Regions from separate parts of the Cellulosimicrobium funkei genome, predicted to be linked through region 2. Evidence: predicted binding sites of a transcription regulator. Region 2 holds the regulator's gene; the other holds the start of a gene.
The links. The regulator LexA, encoded in region 2, represses DNA repair genes until DNA is damaged. The targets are predictions, from matches to a motif close to TCGAACANNTGTTCGA.

Region 1: the regulator LexA is predicted to act here: its motif matches at 1,823-1,838, upstream of BXA05_RS08530 (DnaE2-dependent mutagenesis accessory factor ImuA').

Annotation. Positions count from the first base shown of each region.
Region 1 covers NZ_FTMI01000003.1:85,444-88,843, forward strand. The annotation lists gene helR (RNA polymerase recycling motor ATPase HelR) at 1-878, shown strand, start outside; gene BXA05_RS08525 (YbaK/EbsC family protein) at 958-1,539, opposite strand; gene BXA05_RS08530 (DnaE2-dependent mutagenesis accessory factor ImuA') at 1,920-3,002, shown strand; gene BXA05_RS08535 (DNA polymerase Y family protein) at 2,999-3,400, shown strand, end outside.
Region 2 covers NZ_FTMI01000008.1:145,880-149,279, reverse strand. The annotation lists gene BXA05_RS17930 (LysM peptidoglycan-binding domain-containing protein) at 361-735, opposite strand; gene lexA (transcriptional repressor LexA) at 1,072-1,806, shown strand; gene BXA05_RS17920 (L-lactate dehydrogenase) at 1,921-2,928, opposite strand; gene BXA05_RS17915 (ATP-dependent DNA helicase) at 2,958-3,400, opposite strand, start outside.

The DNA of each region.
Region 1 (3,400 bases), on a different contig from region 2:
TCGACGCCGCGCGCCGTCGGCTCGGCGACCCGGAGGCGTCGCGCCGACGCCGCCGCAACGAGGCCGCCGTGGCGGCGGAGCGCGCGCGCATGGACGACGTCGTCGACCACCTCGTGGCGACCGACGACAGCGAGCTCGGGGTCATGCAGATGCTCCGCGGCCAGGACCTGCGCGACGCGCTCGTGGACGACGGCGCGCTCGTCGTCGCGACGCCGGACCGCCTCGCGGGGCCCTTCGCGCACGTCGTCGTCGACGAGGCGCAGGAGCTCACCGACGCCGAGTGGCAGATGGTCCTCAGCCGCTGCCCGTCGCGCAGCGTCACGGTCGTCGGGGACCGGGCCCAGGCGCGCCACGGCTTCCCCGAGGGCTGGCGCGAGCGGCTCGCGCGCGTGGGCTTCGCCCGCGTCGAGGAGGCGTCGCTGAGCGTCAACTACCGCACGCCGCGGGAGATCATGGCCGAGGCGGAGCCCGTCGTCCGGGCCGCGATCCCGGACGCGAACGTCCCGACGTCGGTGCGCAGCATGGGCGTGCCCGTGGCCCACGGGGCGGTCGCGGACCTCGACGCGGTCCTCGGCGCGTGGCTCGCCGAGCACGCGGACGGCACGGCGTGCGTCATCGGTGCCACCGAGTCGTCCGGGCCGTCCGGGCCGTCCGGCGAGGAGTCGGACGGCAGGGTCGGTGGCGTCGGTGGCGTCGGTGGCGAGGGCGAGGGGGCCGCGCGGGTGCGGTGGCTCACGCCCGAGACGGCGAAGGGCCTCGAGTTCGACCTCGTGGTGCTCGTCGAGCCGCAGGCGTTCGGCGACGGCGTCGAGGGCGCGGTCGACCGCTACGTCGCGATGACGCGCGCGACGCAGCGGCTCGTCGTCCTGGATCGCTGAGCACCGGGCGTCGAGCACGACCTGGCGGTCGTCAGGCCGCCCGTGGCGACCGCCAGGTCGTGCTCGGCAGGGGGACGGGTCAGGCGACCGGGACGGCCAGGTCCTCGACGACCTCGACACCGGGCAGGCGGCCCAGCAGGTCGCCGGGGAGCAGCAGCTTCGAGCGCCGCACGCCGCTGCCGATCAGCGCGAGCGCGCCGTCGGTCACGACGCGGGAGTCGACGAGCACGCGCCACCCCTCGGGCAGCCCGACGGGCGTGATGCCGCCGTACTCCATCCCGGACTCGGCCGTCGCGCGGTCGGTCGGCAGGAACGACGCCTTGCGCACGTCGAGCAGCTTGCGGACGCGCGTGTTGACGTCGGCGCGCGTGTGGGCCCGCACGACGGCGGCGGCGATGCGCTCGTCGCCCGCCCGTGCGCCGCCCACGACGACGCAGTTCGCCGACGCCTCGACGGGCAGGTCGAACGCGGCGTTGAGCGTCGCGGTGTCGGCGAGGTCGGGGTCGATCTCCGTCACGGCGACGAGCGCCGCGACGTCCGGGTCGACGTCGGCCCACCGGCGCAGCGCGTCGGCGGTCACGGGGGCGACGAGGTCGAGGTGGTCGAGCGCCGGCTCCCAGGTGAGCGAGCCGAGCGTGGGCAGGGTCGTGCGGGCGTCCATGGCGTCAGCCTGCCACCCCGGCGGGCCGCCGCGCGGGAGAGGCCGGATGCCGAACACGCCCCCGGAGCCCCTCGAGCCCGCCGAGCATGCGGTCGCGGCCCGTGCCGCCCGCCGGACGGGCGACAGCTGCATGGTCGGCGGGGGAGGAGGGTCAGGTAGAGGTCGAGGGTTTCGGGCAAGTCTCCAGTGGTGGTCGAAGGTTGGGGTGGGCATCTCGGACGAAGCAGGCGCCTCCGACCTGCGGAGTTGACACCTCGGAGCGGCGGTCGTTCACTGGAAGTGTTCGAACGTTTGTTCGAACACCCAGCGGGTGCAGCACACCGCCCGCAGCAGTCGACGCGCGGTGCGCGTCCCGTCCGAGCAGCATCCCGGGAGGCGAGATGACCCTTCTCGCCGACCTCGCCGAACGGGCGGGGGCACCAGGCCCGACGGCTGCGGCCGTCGACAAGGCCGAGCGCGCCCGTGCCGTCCTGCGCCGTGCGGAGGAGCGTACGGGGGTCCGCCGACACCGTCCCGTCGTCGCCCCCGCGGCCCCGGAACCGCTCACCGCCCCGGCGGCACCGACCGTCGTCCCGCGCACCGACACCGTCCCGCGCACCGACACCGTCCCGCGCGCCGGCACCGCCCTCCTCGCCGAGGTCGCCCCGCTCGCGGGCGCCGCCGCCTCGTCGGTCGTGCGGCCCGCCCCCGCGCCGCCCGACCCTCCGGCACGCGCCCGCACCCGCCACGTCCGGACCTCGGGCGCGAGCCGGGACGCGGGCACGGACGAGCGGGTGTGGCCGGTGCACGACGCGCTCGCGCCGCTCCTCCCGCTCGGCGCCCTCCAGCGCGGCACCGTGCTGGCGGTGCGCGGCTCGACGAGCCTCCTGCTCGCGCTCGTCGCGCGGCCGTCGCGGGCCGGGGCGTGGACCGCCGCCGTCGGGTTCCCCGCCGTCGGGCTGCTCGCGGCCGCCGACGCCGGCGCGGACCTCGACCGCGTCGTGCTCGTCCCGCGGCCCGGCCCGGACGCGGCGCTCGCGATCTCGGCGCTCGTCGACGGCCTGGACGTCGTGGTCGTCGGGCCCGACGCCGCCCTCACCGACCCCGACCGACGACGCCTGGCCGCGCGGGCACGCGAGCGCGGGGCGCTGCTCGTCGCCGCGGGGACGTGGCCGGGCGCGCACGTCGCGCTCACCGTGACGGGTGGCGGCTGGTCCGGGGCGGACCGCGGCGCGGGCTGGCTGCGCCGTCGCACCCTCGTCGTCGAGCGCGCGGGCCGCGGGGGAGCCGCGCGCCCCGCGCGGCTCGAGGTCGAGCTCCCGCTCGTCCACGAGGACTGGCCCGCGTTCCTCGCCGAGGACGCCCGGGGCACCCGGCCCGCGGCCGGGACCGGCGCCACCGTGGCCGGGGCCGCCGTGACCGCCCACGAGGCCGCCCGGGCCGACGACCCCGACCGGCCCTCCCGGCTCCGGCTCGTCGGATGACCACGAGCCCGACCCGCACGGCGGCCCTGTGGGTGCCGGACTGGCCGGTGCTCGCGGCGATGGCGGTGCGCGACGTCCCCGCGCACGTCCCCGCCGCGACGCACGACGGCCGCCGCGTCGTCGCCGTCTCCGCGACCGCGCGCGCCCACGGCGTGCGCCGGGGCATGCGCCGCCGTCGGGCCCGCGAGTGCTGCCCCGAGCTCGAGCTGCTCGACGTCGACGACGCGCGCGACGCCCGCGAGTTCGAGCCCGTCGCGCTCGCGGCCGAGACCGTCGTCGCGGGGCTGGAGATCACCCGGCCCGGCCTGCTGCTCCTGCCCGCCGCCGGGGCGAGCCGGTACCACGGGTCCGACGCCGCGCTCGCGGAGGCGCTCGTCGCGCGCGTCGCCGAGCGCACC
Region 2 (3,400 bases):
CCTCCGCGGGTCGCGCCGACAGGTCGGCGCGACGAACGTATGTCGTCGCGGGCGCGCGGTGCAACACGCCGACGGCGCACCCGACCGTGGACGGCAGAACGGGGGCGGTCGAAGTCGACCGCCCCCGTCGGGACGCCCCCGTCCCCATCTCGCGCGCGACTCGCCTCGCGCGCGGCGACGTGCACAGGAGTCGCGGTTGTCCGCACACTCCTCGCCTCGTCCGCCCAGCCCCCCAGCCGGCGTGTGAGGTGACACTAACTTAGGCGGACCTAACGGAGCGGCGCAACCCTCGGTCGCGACCTGTCGCGCGTCGGCACCGTGTGCTGCGTCACAGGACCTGGGCCACGGCCGAGCGCCGCGTCACCGCTCGGCGACCGGGAGCAGGATCGTCTGGCCGGCCTGCACGCCCGACGACGACAGGCCGTTCAGCTCGACGAGCCCGCTGACCACCTCACGGAGATCCTCGCCCGGGGCCGCGACTCCCTGGGCAAGCTCCCACAGGGTCTCCCCCGTGCTCACGACGTGGACCCGGACCTCGACCGGCTCCCCGGGCCCGCCCGCGACGGCCAGGCCGACGCGCGCCGCGAGGACGAGCACGACGGCCACGAGGAGCACGAGGACCGCACGGCCGCGTCGCGTGAGCCGCAGCGGTGCCTGCGGGCGCACGCCTCGCTCCGCCGCAACGCCCCGCCCGAGCGCGGGCGGCGCTGCCGTCGCCATCGCCACCGTGTCCATGTCCCCTCCGTCCCGGCCCGCGAGCCCGATCGCCTTCCCCGGTCGATCGGACCCGCGTGCCCGTCTCATCTCCACGCCGACCCGCTGCGGTCGAACACCTGTACGTAGAACATCTGTACGAAGGTCTATCACGAACGACCGACAGAGTCGAGACATGCTCGAACAGGTGTTTGATTCGTGTCGCATCCTCCCCTAGCCTGGGCTCAGGTCGGTTCGCCGGACATGTCCGCTCGGACCCGGAGGGGCGACCGAGCTCCCGGGGCGCACGCTCCGGGGAGGGGAGGCCGCAGGCCCGGCTGGCGCCGGCGGCACGCGACGGACGAGGGCGGAGCGACCATGGCGGGACGAGGCACGGACAGGGCACGGGGGCTCGCCGAGGTGCGCGAGCTGCCGGACGGGTCGGCAGGGGGTGACGGGCTCACCCCGCGCCAGCGGCTCGTGCTCGAGACCATCCGCGCGTGCGTCGAGCAGCGCGGCTACCCGCCGAGCATGCGCGAGATCGGCGAGGCCGTCGGGCTCACGAGCCCGTCCTCCGTCAAGCACCAGCTCACCACGCTCGAGCGCAAGGGGTTCCTGCGGCGCGACCCGAACCGTCCGCGCGCCATCGAGGTGGTCCAGCCCGACGACGCCCGCCGCGCGACCCCGCTCGCGCCAGCTGGCACGGCCCCCGAGCCGGCGTACGACGAGGCCCACCCCGCGCCGTCGTACGTCCCCGTCGTCGGCCGTATCGCCGCCGGTGGCCCGATCCTCGCGGAGCAGGTCGTGGAGGACGTCTTCCCGCTGCCGCGCCAGCTCGTCGGCGAGGGAGAGCTCTTCCTCCTGCGCGTGCAGGGCGACTCGATGATCGACGCCGCGATCTGCGACGGCGACTGGGTCGTCGTGCGGCGCCAGCCGGTCGCGGAGAACGGCGAGATCGTGGCCGCGATGATCGACGGCGAGGCCACCGTGAAGAGCCTGCGGCGCGCCGACGGCCACGTCTGGCTCATGCCGCACAACGCCGCGTACGACCCGATCCCCGGCGACGACGCCCAGGTGCTGGGGCGCGTCGTCTCCGTCCTGCGCAGCCTCTGAACGGTCCCCGAGCGGCTCCGGGCGCCCCTGCGGGCAGGCTCCGGACAGCACGAGAGCCGGGCGGTCCCTCGACCGCCCGGCTCTCGTCGTGCCAGGCCCGACGAGCCCGTGGGCTCAGAGCCCGAAGCGTCGCGCGACCGCGCGCAGCGACTCCGCGGACGAGCGCAGGCCCGCGAGCTCGTCGTCCGCGAGCGGGACCTCGACGCGCTCCGTCGCGCCCCGGCGGTCGACGAGCGTCGGGAGCGACAGGCAGACGTCCTCGAGCCCGTAGATGCCGTCGAGGAGCGTCGACACGGGCAGCACCCGGTGCTCGTCGGCGAGCACCGCCTCGATGATCCGGGTGCCCGCGAGCCCGACCGCGTAGTTGGTCGCGCCCTTGCCCTCGATGATCCGGTAGGCCGACTGCACGACCTCCCGCGCGATCTCGTCGCGCACGTCGCCCGTGAGCGGTCCCCGACCGCCGATGCCCTGCCACTCGAGCAGCGGCGCACCGCCGATCGTCGCGGAGCTCCAGAGCGGGATCTCGCTGTCGCCGTGCTCCCCCGCGATGTACGCGTGCACGTTCTGCACCGCGACGCCGCAGTGCTGCGCCACGAGGAACCGCAGCCGCGAGGAGTCGAGCACGGTGCCGCTGCCGAAGAGCTGGGTCGGGGGCAGCCCCGAGAACTTGAGCGCCGCGTACGTGACGATGTCGACCGGGTTGGTCACCATGACGTAGACGGCATCCGGGGCGACCTCCACGAGGCCCGGGAGGATCGTCCGCATGAGCCCGATCGTGCCCTCGGCGAGGTCGAGACGCGTCTGGCCCGGCTTCTGCTTGGCGCCGGCCGTGACCACGACGACGTCGGCGCCCGCGCACACCGCGACGTCGTCGGACCCCTCGACGCGCGCCATGGGCATGAACTGGATGCCGTGCTGGAGGTCGAGGACCTCGGCCTCGACCTTCGCGCGGTTGACGTCGAGGAGCGCCACCGTGCGCGCCGCGCCGCGCATGAGCGCGGCGTAGGCCAGCGTCGAGCCGACGGCACCGGCGCCGACGATCGCGAGCTTCGTGGTCCGCGCTCCCCCTCCCGGACCGCCCGTGGTCGCGTCGCCGGTGCCCTGCGGTGACGTGCTCGTCATGTCGCCTCCGTGAAGTCGCTGGAAAGGGCTCAGCCTAGGGCGGCGAGGCGGCGGAGCGCAGCGGTGGCCACGTCGCGGTCGGTCGTCTGCCAGAACCCTGGCATGGACCGCGTGAGGAACGACCCGTAGCGCGCCGTCACGAGCCGCGGGTCCAGGACCGCGACGACCCCGCGGTCGGCCGTGGACCGCACGAGCCGCCCGGCACCCTGGGCGAGCAGGAGGGCCGCGTGCGTCGCGGAGACCTGCATGAACCCGTTGCCACCCGCGGCCTCGACGGCGCGAGCCCGCGCCGACTTCACCGGGTCGTCCGGGCGCGGGAACGGGATGCGGTCGATGAGCACGAGCTGGCACGACGGCCCAGGCACGTCCACGCCCTGCCACAGCGACAGCGTGCCGAACAAGCACGTCGCCGGGTCCTCGGCGAACTCCCGCACGAGGGTCGGCAGCTGGTCGTCGCCCTGGCACAGGACCG